2 regions of the Faecalibacterium sp. BIOML-A1 genome follow, and region 1 is predicted to be linked to the other one. Evidence: a T-box and tRNA genes for the amino acid it is inferred to sense, from the RefSeq annotation. Region 1 holds a T-box; the other holds one or more tRNA genes.
What was found. A T-box is a leader RNA that pairs with one kind of tRNA and senses whether it is charged. The one in region 1 lies ahead of metG (methionine--tRNA ligase), so its partner is inferred to be a tRNA-Met.
Positions count from the first base shown of each region.

Region 2: it has a tRNA-Met gene. The T-box ahead of metG (methionine--tRNA ligase) is inferred to sense a tRNA for this amino acid. The anticodon was not compared.

Region 1 is NZ_WKZJ01000002.1:194,243-201,273, forward strand. Features, by position in the region: gene GKG36_RS03145 (hypothetical protein) at 51-284, opposite strand; gene GKG36_RS03150 (TatD family hydrolase) at 373-1,188, opposite strand; gene GKG36_RS03155 (EamA family transporter) at 1,185-2,147, opposite strand; gene metG (methionine--tRNA ligase) at 2,154-4,151, opposite strand; T-box leader at 4,221-4,462, opposite strand; gene GKG36_RS03165 (Dabb family protein) at 4,508-4,810, opposite strand; gene GKG36_RS03170 (hypothetical protein) at 4,887-5,108, opposite strand; gene GKG36_RS03175 (hypothetical protein) at 5,118-5,429, opposite strand; gene GKG36_RS03180 (hypothetical protein) at 5,449-5,766, opposite strand; gene GKG36_RS03185 (DUF2798 domain-containing protein) at 6,930-7,031, shown strand, end outside.
Region 2 is NZ_WKZJ01000003.1:3,842-10,872, forward strand. Features, by position in the region: gene GKG36_RS04240 (aminotransferase class I/II-fold pyridoxal phosphate-dependent enzyme) at 1-854, shown strand, start outside; gene GKG36_RS04245 (PTS glucose transporter subunit IIA) at 1,018-1,533, shown strand; gene GKG36_RS04250 (hypothetical protein) at 1,584-1,730, opposite strand; gene GKG36_RS04255 (GTP-binding protein) at 1,789-2,733, opposite strand; tRNA gene GKG36_RS04260 (tRNA-Met) at 2,846-2,922, opposite strand; gene GKG36_RS04265 (DUF4349 domain-containing protein) at 3,009-4,148, opposite strand; gene GKG36_RS04270 (sigma-70 family RNA polymerase sigma factor) at 4,135-4,626, opposite strand; gene GKG36_RS04275 (hypothetical protein) at 4,749-5,324, opposite strand; gene GKG36_RS04280 (biotin transporter BioY) at 5,609-6,169, shown strand; gene argF (ornithine carbamoyltransferase) at 6,226-7,031, opposite strand, start outside.

The sequences.
Region 1 (7,031 bases):
TGCAAATCCCCCCTGCGCAGATGCACAGAGGGGATTTTAAATATCAGAAATTACTGAACGTATTCGACCGTGTACTCGAAGCCGTACTCTTCCTGCAGCTTCTTCACCTCGGCCTCGCAGTCCTCGATGAAGGTGGGGGCGTAGACGGAAGCGCCGTTGTGGGCCTTTTTGTAGTCCTCAACGATCTGCTGCAGCTTTGCCCAGCCCTCGTTGGCCTTGTTCTGGTCGATGCTGTCGGGGAAGTTGATGATGAACTCGCGGTGCTTAGGAATACGTGCTTTCATGGTAGGTTCTCCTTATAACAGTTTGGATTTTGATTGTTGATTTATACAGAAGCACAGAGAAAAACCTGTGCAACTTGCGAAAAACGGATCACAGCCCGTATACCCGGCGGGCATTTTCGGCTGTGGTGCGGAACACCTCTTCGGCAGAGATGCCCCGCAGCTGGGCGATATACTCGCCCACATAGCGGATGAGGGAGCTGTCACAGCGGGTGCCGCGCACCGGCTCCGGTGCCATGTAGGGGCAGTCGGTCTCCAGCACGATGCTTTCCAGCGGCAGGGCACTGATGGCCTTTGCCGCCCGCTTGGCACCCTTGAAGGTACACGCCCCGCCAAAACCGATGAACAGTCCCTGCTTTGCCAGCCACACCGCGTCATCGGCACTGCCGGAATAGCAGTGGACGATGCCCTTGGGCTGGTATTTTTTGAGCAGGGCGTAAACGTCGGCGTGGGCGTTGCGGTCGTGCACGATGATGGGCTTGTCCAGCTCCAGCGCCAGCCGGATGTGTGCCTCAAACATGGCCAGCTGGGCATCCTTGGGCACAGGCCAGTGGTAGTCCAGCCCGCACTCACCCACAGCTACCACCTTGGGGTCCTCGTAATACAGGGCCAGAGCGCGCATCTCTGCGGCCCAGTCTCCGCCGTACACCGAGACCGTAGGAGCCGGGCCTTCCTCGCCGCAGTCGGCGGCGGGCAGCAGGCTTTCCGGGTGGATGCCAACAGCTGCCACCACCCACGGGTAGCGGTGCGCCAGCTCCAGCACTTTGGGTGCATCCCCGGAGTGGGTGGCCTGTTCACACACGCCCACCACGCCTTTACCGGGCAGGCTGTCCAGCAGGGGATAGCGGTCGGCGTCAAAGGCGCGGGCGCTGTAGTGCGCGTGGGTGTCAAAAATGGGGCCGGTCATTTGCCCTCCTTTTTGGCGGGGGCCTTGTTCACCAGCCAGATGCCAACACACACGAACACCAGCGCCGCCAGATACTGCCAGCGGAACAGGGGTTCGCCGTTGAGCACGGCGCTCAGCAGTACGTTGACCACCGGGTTCACGAAGCCAAAGATGGCAATGCGGCTGACCGGGTTGTTCTTCATCAGCAGAGCCCACAGCACATAGCCTGCCCCGCAGATGAAGGCCAGATACAGCATGACCACCATCGCCAGTGCGCTCTGCACATGGAGACTGCCGCCCAGCACAGTGCCCAGCACGAACAGTGCCAGACCGCCCACGAACAGGTTGATGAAGCAGACGGCAAAGCTGTCTGCTTTTTTGGTCACGGATTTGTTCCACGGGCCGGACAGGGTAAAGATGATGGTAGCGGCCATCATGCAGAACACGCCCCAGCCGCTGCCGCTGCCGTGGTTGCCCAGCGTGCCGATGAGCACGCCCGCAAAGCCGATGACACAGCCCAGCGTTTTGGCAGGAGTCATGCGGTCGGCATTGCCATAGATGAAGTGGGCAAAGATCACGCCCAGAAAGCTCTGGGTGCTGTTCAGGATGCCGCCAAAGGCACCCGTGAGCATAGCAACAGCGATGTAATAGAATGCGTACTGGGTCGTGGTCTGCCACAGGCCCAGAGCACAGCACTCCGCTGCCACTTTGCCGCGGGGAAACTTGGGCAGGCGGCTCTGCAGCAGAACACTGCCCAGAAGCACCAGAAAGCTGCCCAGCATGAACCGCACACCGGCAAAGCAGAAGATGGAGGCGGTGTTGCTGGTCTCAATGGAGAACAGCCGGTAGCCCAGCTTGATGAAGGGGAAGGCCGAGCCCCACAGCACATTGCAGAAAATGGCCAGCAGCACGGCGAACACCGGCGTGCCGAAGATCTTATCCAGCCATTCCGCGCGGGAAAGCGTTTTGTTTTCCTGCATGGCGGCTCAGTGGATGCGGCTGCCTACGGGGGTGTCGTCACCGTAGAAAGCGATGGAGCAGCCGCCGTCGGCGGTATCAGCAGCAAAGATCATGCCCTCGCTGACATACTTGCCCTTCATCATGGGGCGAGGTGCCAGATTACACACAATGCCGATCTTCTTACCGATCAGGTCTTCCGGCTTGAACCACTTTGCAATGCCGGAAAGGATGCAGCGCTCCCGCTCGCCGTCAAACACGGTCAGGTGCAGCAGCTTCTTGCTTTCCTTCAGGTTCTCGCAGGCGCGCACTTCGGCCACGCGCAGTTCCACCTTGCAGAAGGTGTCAAAGTCGATCTCTTCCTCGTGGGTAAAGTCCACGGTGCTCTCCTCGGCGGGGGCGGCAGCCTTCTTCTCAGCTTCAGCCTTGGCCTTGTTGGCAGCTTCGGCAGCGGCCTTGCGCTTCTCGTCCTCTTCCTTCAGGTGGGCAATTTCCTTTGCCACATCGATGCGGGGGAACAGTGCCTCGCCCTTGTGCACGGTGTAGGTCTCCTGTACGCCGTAGGTGGTCTTGGTCAGGTCCAGAGCAGACGCGTCCAGACCCAGCTGTTCCATCATCTTGGGTGCGGTGGTGGGCAGGTATGCGTTCAGCAGGATGCCGCACACGCGCAGTGCCTCGCACAGGTGGTACAGCACGCTCTCCAGACGGGCCTTGTTGGCCTCGTCCTTGGCCAGCGCCCAGGGAGCGGTCTCGTCGATGTACTTGTTGGCGCGCTGGATGACCGCAAAGATCTCCATCAGGGCCTGCGGGATGGTCAGGCTGTCCATGTCGGCCGTGACCTTGGCGGTCAGTTCGTTGACCATGGTCTCCAGCTCGGTGTCGATGGCTTCGGTACCGGCCACATTGTGCACGGTGCCGCCGAAGTACTTCTCGCACATGGCAACGGTGCGGCTGAGCAGGTTGCCCAAATCGTTCGCCAAATCGCTGTTGATGCGGGTGATCAGGGCTTCGTTGGTGAACATGCCATCGTTGCCGAAGGGAATCTCACGCAGCAGGAAGTAGCGGATGGCATCCACGCCGTAGCGGTCGCACAGGATCACAGGGTCCACCACATTGCCCACGGACTTGGACATCTTGCCGCCGTTCATCAGCAGCCAACCGTGGCCGAACACCCGCTTGGGCAGAGGCAGATCCAGAGCCATCAGCATGGCGGGCCACAGAATGGTGTGGAAACGCAGGATCTCCTTGCCCACCATGTGCAGGTCGGCAGGCCAGAACTTGTCGTAGTCGTGATATTTTTCGTTGCCGTAGCCCAGCGCGGAGATATAGTTGCTCAGGGCATCCACCCACACATACATGGTGTGCTTGGGGTCGAAGGGCACCGGGATGCCCCACTTGACCGAGGTACGGGACACGCAGGTATCCTGCAGGCCCTGCTTGATGAAGGCGATCATCTCGTTTTTGCGGCTCTCGGGCTGGATGAACTGGGGGTTCTCCTCGTAGAGCTTCAGCAGGCGGTCGGCATACTTGCTGGTCTTGAAGAAGTAGGCTTCCTCGTGTGCGTCGTACACTTCGCGGCCGCAGTCCGGGCACTTGCCGTCCACCAGCTGGCTGTCGGTCCAGAAGCTCTCGCAGGGCTTGCAGTAGTGGCCGATGTACTCGCCCTTGTAGATGTCGCCCTGCTCATACAGTTTGGTGAAAATTTTCTGGCAGGACTCCATATGGTAGTCGTCGGTGGTGCGGATGAAGCGGTCGTAGCTGACGTCCAGCAGCTTCCACAGATCCTTGACGGTGGCTACGATCTTGTCCACATACTCCTTGGGGGTCACACCGGCATCGGCAGCCTTGTCCTGGATCTTCTGGCCGTGCTCATCGGTGCCGGTCAGGAACATGACGTCATAGCCCTGCATCCGCTTGAAGCGTGCCAGTGCGTCGCAGGCGACAGTGGTATAGCTGTGGCCGATGTGCAGCTTGTCGCTGGGGTAGTAGATGGGAGTGGTGATGTAGAATGTCTTGTGCTCACTCATAGGTTGATACTCTTCCTTTCCTGATTTGGCGGGGGACGAAAAAAGCCCTCATCCTGCCGGACTGAGCCGGACAAGGACGAGAGCCTGAAACTTTCGTGGTACCACCTTGCTTCGCCGCACCCTTGCGGGCGCAGCCTTTTGCCGGGCCAAAAAGCACGGCGCAGCGCGGTAACGGGCGCACCCGTCGCAGGCTCAATTTTCACCTGCGCAGCTCCGAGACCATCTTCGGCATCGCGCGGCCTGCCCGGTTCCATCCTTCGGGCTTTCTGTCAGGCGCAGACGGTGCGTACTCTTCTCTTCACAGCCAATTTACATTGTTATGTCTATAATACGCAAAAACGGTGGGTTTGTCAACATTAAATCTCGTAATCCAGACAGAACCGTGCCTTGGTGTAGGGCCGCACCTTGCCGTCGGCCACAGCCACATGGGCGGGATGGACGGAGTAGCCCTTGAGGGCCTCGGCGCTTTCAAAGGTGGTGTCCAGCATCAGGTCGGCGGTGGAAGAGGGGAGACCGTTGATGTTGACATGCACTTCCACAAGGCCCGGGACCTTGCCTGCCAGACCTTCCAGACCCTCCTTGATGCCTGCCTTGACGGCGGCTTTTTCGGCATCGGACAGCTCGTCCTTCAGCTGCCACAGGATCACATGCTTGACCATAATAAAAAAACCTCCTGCGTTTTTTTCTCATTGTAACAGGGTGAGAAAAAATCCGCAAGAGGAAAGCTGCAAAGTATTATTGGGGTGCGAACAGCAGAACCACCAGAAGCACGGCACAGAGCACCGAAACTACGATGCCCTCCAGCCGGGTCAATTTGATGTACTCTTCCGTGGGCTCAGGTACCTGCGTGTACCGCCTGCGGGAGCGCAGGGCAATGGCATCTTCCGGATGCAGCGCCATAAAAATGCCGAACCCGATGCCGAAAAGTGCGGTTAAGATCGCACAGATGACTTCCATAGCAACCTCTCACTTTTTGTTTTTGTCGTCCCTGCTCAGAGTATAGCACAGATACGAGATCAGCAGGGCAGCGCACAACACGAGCGCTGCCACCATCAAAATGGAGTGCAGCGGCTCGACCCTGGGAAGAAAGGTGTTGACCAGATAGAGTGCACCGCAAAGGATCGAAGCAATGCCGTAAAATTTGCGGAAGTGCTTCTTTTCGTCCTCGGTGCTCCATCCGGTGCCGGTGCCATTGTACAGATCCCGGATGCCGCGGTACAAAAACAGCACACCCAGCGCGGCGTTCAGCCAATCCCAGTCCGAAAGATTCAAATTCATGGTGGCCCCTTTCCGGCTGTCAATCCGCACTATGGTTCCAGCTTTCGTAAGCGACAAGATAAAGAAGGTCTCCCACGATGGCGATGCCGAAGATGATACGGTAAATCAGCGATGTAACAGGTGTGAAGGCTAAGATCAGAAAGGCGATGCTGTTGAGCATGTAAAACACGCCGTTCTTTTTCTGCCAGAAGGCGCGGTACTCCGGGTCGCGGTGATACTGGTTGAACGGCAGATCGAGGAACGGGTCTTTGCCTTGAAGATCCCGAATGCCGGAGATGAACCAGATAACGGTCAGCACAAGGTTGAACAGAGTGGAAAACGAAACGAACGACTCCATGAAATGCACCTCCCATCTTTTTCCACAGTATACCACAGAAAAGTGCAAAAACAAAGGACGGTATTCAACCGCGCAGCGTAAAATTTGCACAAATCGGGCGTTGACTGTTGGTGAAAACAGCACAAAATAAAACCAGCCGGACGAGGCGGTTGCAAGCCCTCGTCCGGCTGGATACTTACTTCTTCGGAGTCATAAGCCTCTTCTCCTTGGGGTTCCTCATTTTCGGAGTAAACGTTTCATAGGGTGACTCTCCTTAGAAACTACTGGAAACTGAGAATCTATTTCAAGGGGACTGATTACTTAGTACATTGGATTGACCCTTCTCTTAACTGATGGAGTGCGGCACCGAGATTCTAAAGATGAATTTCATATTACCACATTCTTTCGAGTTAGATTCGCTAGGGGCAAACTACTTAGTACATTGGTAGAACTCCTTTTTTGCTATTCAAATAATGTTCTCCGTACAAAAGATACCTTCATAGGAATCATCTCCGGCGGATCTATTTGAATCGCTGGGGGTTAAGTTTATCGACAGGTTGTCGTGTAATCGCATTTTTGATGCTCAAGACTGGCTCATTTTTGTTGTGTTTTTATACGGGGGAAACATCCCGTTTGTGGTGAGCCTCTATTTTGCTTCTCAGCGAATCCCGACAGCCTGTCCCTGCTGTGCGGGTTCCATATCGACCATCGGTCTCGCTCCTTTCTGCTTCAAGTCAGCGGGATTAGCTCTCTCTTGAGCTTCTGCTGTACTTCTCTGGTTTCTGGCTTTATTATACATATTCCTGATTGATTTGTCTATTCGCAGAGTGCACAAGGATATAAATATAAAATTGTGCAGTTCTTGAAAAACAGCAGATAGAACGTGCAAAATGCTGCTTTCTGTGCGGTGTGCCCGGGCGATCGGGCCCTTTGGAGAGGAACTCTGTGCCCTGCAGGGAGGGCTGCCGAGGAAGTCAACAGCAAAGCTGCCCAGAAGTTCCGGGCCGTTTGTGGAGGATTTTGCGCAAAACGGGAGAAAGTGTCCACAGGGTATTATGCGTCAGATCGATTTGTGCTAAAATAGCGTCAATGAATGGTAGTCGCCGCCGCCCCCCGAGATGAAAGTTTCGCGGGGCGGCTTTTTTGCGGCAAAAATTTAGACACAAAAGAAACGGAGAATCAAAATGCCTAAAACTTTACCGGAACGTATCTTCTTTACCATTGTCATGGCTGCAATTATGGTCTATGGCATGATCGTTTACAATGTGGCGCTGAACACAGGCGGT
Region 2 (7,031 bases), on a different contig from region 1:
TCATCTCCGGCGGCACCCAGACCAACGCCATCGTCATTGCGTCCATGCTGCAGCGCTGGCAGGGCGTGATGGCTGCTGCCACCGGCCATGTGGCTGCACACGAAGCCGGTGCCATTGAGTATACCGGCCACAAGGTCATTGCCCTGCCCGCCCACGAGGGCAAGGTGAGCGCCGCCGATGTGCGCGACTGGTGCGCCACCTTCTATGCCGATGCCAACCACGACCACATGGTGTTCCCCGGCATGGTATATATCTCTCACCCGTCCGAGTACGGCACCCTGTACACCAAGGCTGAGCTGGAAGAGCTGCACGCTGTGTGTCAGGAGTACCACATGCCCCTGTTCATGGACGGCGCACGCCTGGGCTACGGTCTGATGGCCAAGGGCACCGATGTTACCCTGCAGGATATCGCCCGCCTGACCGATGTGTTCTATATCGGCGGCACCAAGGTGGGCGCGCTGTGCGGCGAGGCCGTGGTGTTCCCCCACGGCGCACCGGCCCACTTTATGACTATGGTCAAGCAGCAGGGCGCGCTGCTTGCCAAAGGCCGTCTGATGGGCCTGCAGTTCGATGTGCTGTTCACCGATGATCTGTACACCCGCATCAGCCGGAACGCCATCGAGACTGCCGACCGTCTGAAGGAGGGCCTTGCTGCCAAGGGCTACCGCTTCTATATGGAGTCGCCCACCAATCAGGTGTTCCCCATTCTGGAAAACAGCCAGCTGGAAGCGCTGGAGCCACTGGCAAAGTTCGGCTTCTGGGAGAAGTACGACGACACCCACACCGTGATGCGCATTGCCACCAGCTGGGCCACCCGCATGGAGGAGATCGAGCAGCTGATCGACCTGATGTGATGCCGCCAAAGATTTTTGGCTGTTTTATGCGGGATACCAATTGCAATTTCTTTCACAATGTGGTATCTTTTGGGTAGACCAATGGGTTGGAGACGGTGGGCCTTGCAGGACAGCGTTTCGGCCGGCTGGCTCTATGAAATGATCGGAAAGAAGGTATTTTAACATGGGCTTTTTTGATAAGCTGTTCGGCGGCAAGACCGAGCAGGAAGAGACTGTCAAATTCTTCGGTCAGAGCAAGACCGTTCTGACCCCCATCCGCGGCAAGGTGCTGGCACAGGCCGACATCCCCGACGAGACCTTTGCACAGGGCATCCTTGGCCCCGGCTGCGGCATCGAGCCCACCGGCAAGACCGTGTATGCTCCGTTTGACGGCACCGTGGAACAGGTGGCTTCCACCCTGCACGCCGTGGGCCTGACCAGCGAGGACGGCATTGAGATCCTGATCCATGTTGGCATGGACACCGTGGAGATGCAGGGCAAGGGCTTCAAGGCACTGGTCAAGGTGGGCGATAAGGTCAAGGCCGGCACCCCGCTGCTGAAGGTGGATCTGGACGCCATCCGCGCCGCAGGCCATCCCACCGCTACCGCCATCATCGTGACCAACGGCGATGACATGGGCGAGCTGAAGATGCTGGCCGAGGGCGATGTGCTGGCAGGCACCCCGCTGTTCAAGTTCTGATCGTAATCGTAAAAGGCGTGAGCTTCCATTCGGAGGCCCACGCCTTTTTGTTATTCCTTTTCTTGTTTATATTTCAGCGCCTTCTGGGAGAAATGTCCATCGAAGAACTGGATGAAGGGGCCAAAGGCGATGATGATAACACCCACCACCATGCCGATGATGCGCCGTGCCGAGGGAGCCTGCCGGGTCTTGTTCATGACCTCCTTCTCTTTCTCCTTCTGTTTTTCACCATTCTGTTGTTTTTGTGTTGAAAATTCAGGCCTTAAGCCGGGCTTCAATGGCCGCTTTGTCCAGTCCTTCGCCAATGACGATGAGCACATCCTGCCCCTGCGGGATGGGTTCCAGTGTTCTGCCGGCAGCGGTGGCGTTCAGCTCCAGCCAGCCGGTGGTGCCCTGCGGGTCCGGTGCAAAGCCCTTCACCCGCAGCACATGGCCGCAGGCGGCATCCGCAAACAGATGGTCGGCAGCGGCCTGCAGCTGCTGCAGCGTCAGGTGCTGCTCCAGAAAGCACAGAGAGCTGAAGGCTTCGTGCTCGTCAAAATGCAGCTTTTCGCAGCTGGCCTGCCTGCAGCCGCAGGCCGCAATGGCGGCAAGGTCGGCATCGGTAAGCCGTGCCCAGTCCTTGGTGATGATCTCTTCCGGCGCAAAGCGGCGGGAGCACTTGCAGCCCTCCAGCGCACGGGTCAGGTGGGCCACGGCGGCAGCGGTCTGCTGCTGCCCGGCCAACTGGGTACGGCTGACCAGCACCCGGCCCGCGTTGGCCGTCTCGGATGCCAGCACATACTCAGCCTGCGGCGAAAGCGTTTCCGGCAGCATGGCATCCACTATGGCGATCACATTGCCGATGTGATACCAGCGGTCCAGCGGGTCGTCCCGCAGCACATCAAAAAACTCGTCCACATCAAAGATGCCGCTGGGTTCCACCACCACCCGGTCGAACCCGCGCATGGCCATGGCAATGAGCTTGGTGCGCATCCGGCGCTGGTGGGTGTCGCAGTCGCATCCGCCGCTGATGGTCTCAAGGTCGCAGTTCGGGCCAAGAAGGTCCTGCACCAGCATGGCATCCACATTCACTGCGCCGAAGTCGTTTTCCAGAATGCAGACATTGTGGCCCTGTGCCACCAGATACCGGACATACCGACGCAGAAAGGTGGTTTTGCCTGCGCCCAGAAAGCCGGTGATAAGGTCTACCTGTACCATAATAAAAAAGCACCTCCTGTGCTGTTGTTTGCCCGGTTCCAGTATACCGCAGCAAACTGCAATACGCCAGTGGCAAACAAAAAAGCGTTCTGAGAGATCTCAGAACGCTTGGTGGTTGCGGGGGCCGGATTTGAACCAACGACCTTCGGGTTATGAGCCCGACGAGCTACCAGACTGCTCCACCCCGCGATATTTACTTTGTGCTCTCAGCGGTTCTCGCTGACTGCTCAAGTATAATACCACAAGGGCGGGCGGATGTCAAGTATTTTTTTGATTTATTTTTTCTTCTTTTTCCAAACCACGAACCCTGCGCAGGCGGCGGCTGCGATCACCACCACCGGCCATGCACCGGCAAGGGCAACGATGACCTGCTGCAGGCCACCCACAAAGTTCTGCCAGCCAGCGGAAAGGGCGCTGACAAAGCGGCTGCCGAAGCCCTCGCTGGGCGGCGAGTAGGTGCTCACCTCGCTCAGGCTCACGTACACGGTGCACTCTTCCACCTGATCGTTGTACCAGTCCATCTGGCTCTGCCAGCTCTCGATCTGGCTCTGCACATCCGTCAGGCTGGACTCGATCTCAAGCAGGTCGGAGAGGTTGTCGGCCTGCTGCTGCAGCTGCTGCAGGCGGGTTCGCTGGTTCTTGAGATTCTCAAGCCGGGTCTCCACGTCCATGTACTGGGCGGTCACGTCGTCGGCCTGCTGGTTTTTGTAGGTCACGTTGCCTGCTTCGGCCACGGCGGCAAGAAAGTTCTCGTAGTTCTGCTGCGGCACCCGGTAGGTCAGGCTGACACTGCGGCTGTCACCGGCATCCGAGTATTCACTGCTGGATTCCAGATAGCCGCCCGCTTCAGCAAGGGCAGCATCCAGCGCAGCGCGGGCTGCGTCGTAGTCCTTGCTTTCCAGGCTGAGGTTCGCGGTGTAGATGATCTTTGCGTGGTCGGTGCTATGGGCCGCTGCTGCCGCGTCGTCCTCCGAATAAACAGCGGTGCCGTTGTCTGCGCCGCTTTCCAGCGCCATGGTGTTCAGACTGTAATCGGCTGCCATGGGGCTGTCCACAGCGGCGCGGTCCGCGCCGCCTGCCGCCATCACCGCCGCAGTGCTGTCCGCAGAATAATAGACCGCCGGGCTGCTGCTCTTTGCGCCAAGGCCGATTTGTCCGGTGGCAAAAGCACCATAGCCTACCACGCACACAGCAAGGCAGGCCGCCAGTACGCCCACCCGCTTTGCGGGGAAGCGGATCAGTTTCTTCTTCGGCTGCACCGGGGCGGACTGAGCTGGTACCGGTGCGTCGGTTTTCATCATGGGCTGGGCCTTTTCTTCTTCGGTCAACTGGTCTGTCATGGCCAGCAGCTTTGCCTTCAGATCGTCCGGGGCGTAGAGGTCGTCCGTCTCCATCTTGTACTCATACCACCTCATCTTCGATCTCCTCCTTCAGCATCGTATGTAACTGCGCCCGGGCACGCCGCAGCCAGCTCAGCACCGTGTTGGACGGTGCGCCCATCATCCGGCCGATTTCCGCCGCCGTGTATCCCTCGTAGTAATGCAGATAGATGGCATTGCGGTAGTTTTCCGGCAGGGCGCGCACTGCGTCCAGCACACTGCCGTCCTCAAACGCATCGGGCGCGGGCAGGTTCTCGTCCAGCTCGGTGTCCTTCTGATGGGCTGCGCGGGTCAGGTCCCGGCAGCGGTTGATGGCCACCCGCAGCAGCCACGCCTTGAGGTGCTCCTCACTCTCAAACGTACCATTATAATGCAGGAGCTTCTCGTAGACATCCTGCACCACGTCCTCGGCATCGGCTGTGCATCGGCTGTTGTGTATGGCAGCGCGGTAAACAGCATCGCTGTATTTCTGCACTGCCAGCGTAAATACTTCGTTTCTGGTCAGCTGTCCCATAGTTTCAAGCTCTCCTTTACCGCCTGTACAGGGCTGGTGGAATTCGTGTTCCACGGGGGACATTCACCCTATACACGGCTGAACGCCCCCGAAGATTGCATTGCAGGAAAAATTTATGAAAATCACCTTTTATATACTCTCTGCAGCAGGGCCACCCGTTCTGCAAGGAAGGTCTCGGCCTTCGGATGGTGCAGCCAGCGCTTGTTCGCCGCTGTGCCAGCCAGCTTTCTGCCCAGCGCTTCCGGGTCGGTATCGGCCTGCATCACATCCTGCATGGTCAGCTGCAGCGTCAGCGCCGCAGGGGTGTCCGGCAGCGGCGGCAGCGGGTCCTCCCACACAAAGGGCGGCAGCAGCTGCACCGCCACCGTGGCGCGGGTGCACTCCTCGGTGAGCAGCAGGGCTGCAGGCGTGCCGTCCGGCTGGACGTGCAGGGTACTGTACAGCAGCTGCAGACTGCCCTCGGCCAGCAGGCGGATATCCCCCTCCCGCCCGGTAGGCGAAAGGCTCAAATATTCCCGCGCCTCGTCCAGATAGATGTGCCGGGCCGGTGCCTGCACGCGGGCATACAGCGCAGGCAGCGCAAAGCGGCCCGCTTTGTCCAGTGCGTGCTGCAAAAGCAGGTAGAACTCGGTCAGTGGGTAGGCCGGGTCCGGCTGCGGCATCCCGAAATCGGGGCGCGATACGTGTCCTCCACCCATAGGGAACCTCCTTGACAAATAACGCTGATGCGGTATAATAAATACAGAAGGGGCGCTGACTGCAAGGGTCAGCTTTCCATCCCGCTTGTCAAAAAGATTGACCGCACAGTTTGGAAGCAGGACGGTCAATCTTTTTTGTTATCATCTTACCATATTCTACGACGCATTACAACACGCCCTATTGTAAACCCTGCTGTAACTTCATTGTTGACCGTCTTCCCTCTGCCGCGTTATACTCGGGCACAGATGCCTTGTAAATTTTTAACAGAGGGGAATTCTATTCTATGAAAAACAAAAAACTGACCACCTATCAGATGGCCGTCACCGCACTGATGGCCGCCGCGCTGTGCGTGCTTGGCCCGCTGAGCGTGCCCATCGGAGCCATTCCCATTTCGCTGTCAAACTTTGTCATCTGCCTGACCGCATGGCTGCTGGGGCCCAAGTTCGGCACCCTGAGCGTGGCGGTGTACCTGCTCATCGGCCTTGTGGGCGTGCCGGTGTTCTCCGGCTACGGCGCGGGCATTGCCAAGCTGGCAGGCCCCACCGGCGGCTATCTGGTGGGCTACCTGCTGCTGGCCTTCATCGGCGGTCTGTTCATCGAAAAGAGCAAGGGCCAGCCGGTGATCTCCGGTGTCGGCCTTGTGCTGGGCGATGCCGCCTGCTACGTGCTGGGCACCGCATGGTTCGTGTTCCAGATGCAGTGCGAGCTGGGCTATGCGCTTTCGGTGTGCGTGTACCCGTTCATTGCGCTGGACCTCGCCAAGATCGTGGTGAGCTGCATCGTGGGTGCACTGCTGCGCAAGCGTCTGGTACAGGCTGGCGTGCTGAAGCTGAAGGAAGCCTAACAGGCAAAGCAAAAGGGAGACTGCAAACGCAGCCTCCCTTTTTTATTTGTGATCCGTTATTTTACATAGCCAAGGGTCGCAGCCATCACGGCCTTGATGGTGTGCATCCGGTTCTCGGCTTCGTCAAACACGATGCTCTGGGGGCCTTCAAACACTTCATCGGTCACTTCCATGGCATCGCGGCCAAAGCGCTCGCCCATCTCCTTGCCCACGGTGGTCTTGTGGTCGTGGAAGGCGGGCAGGCAGTGCATGAACACAGCGTGCGGGCCTGCAATGTCCATCAGCTGCTGGTTGATCTGGTAGGCGGCAAGGTCGTTGATGCGCTCAGCCCACACCTCCACCGGCTCACCCATGGACACCCACACATCGGTGTACAGCACGTCGGCACCCTTGGCGGCCTTGGCGGAATCCTCCTCAAAGGTGAGGGTGGCACCGGTCTCGGCAGCGATCTTCTGGCACTCGGCCACGAGGGCAGCGTCCGGCTGGTACTTCTTGGGTGCACAGGCGGTGAAGTTCAGGCCCATCTTGGCGCAGCCCACCATCAGGCTGTTGCCCATGTTGTAGCGGGCATCGCCGAAGTAAACGAAGTTGATGCCCTTCAGGTGGCCAAAGTGCTCCCGGATGGTGAGGAAGTCGGCCAGGATCTGGGTGGGATGGAACTCGTTGGTCAGGCCGTTCCACACCGGCACACCGGCGTAGTGGGCAAGGTCTTCCACGATCTGCTGGCCATAGCCCCGGTACTCGATGCCGTCGAACATGCGGCCCAGCACACGGGCAGTGTCGGCGATGGACTCCTTCTTGCCGATCTGGCTGCCGGACGGGTCAAGGTAGGTCACTTCCATGCCCAGATCGTGGGCAGCGA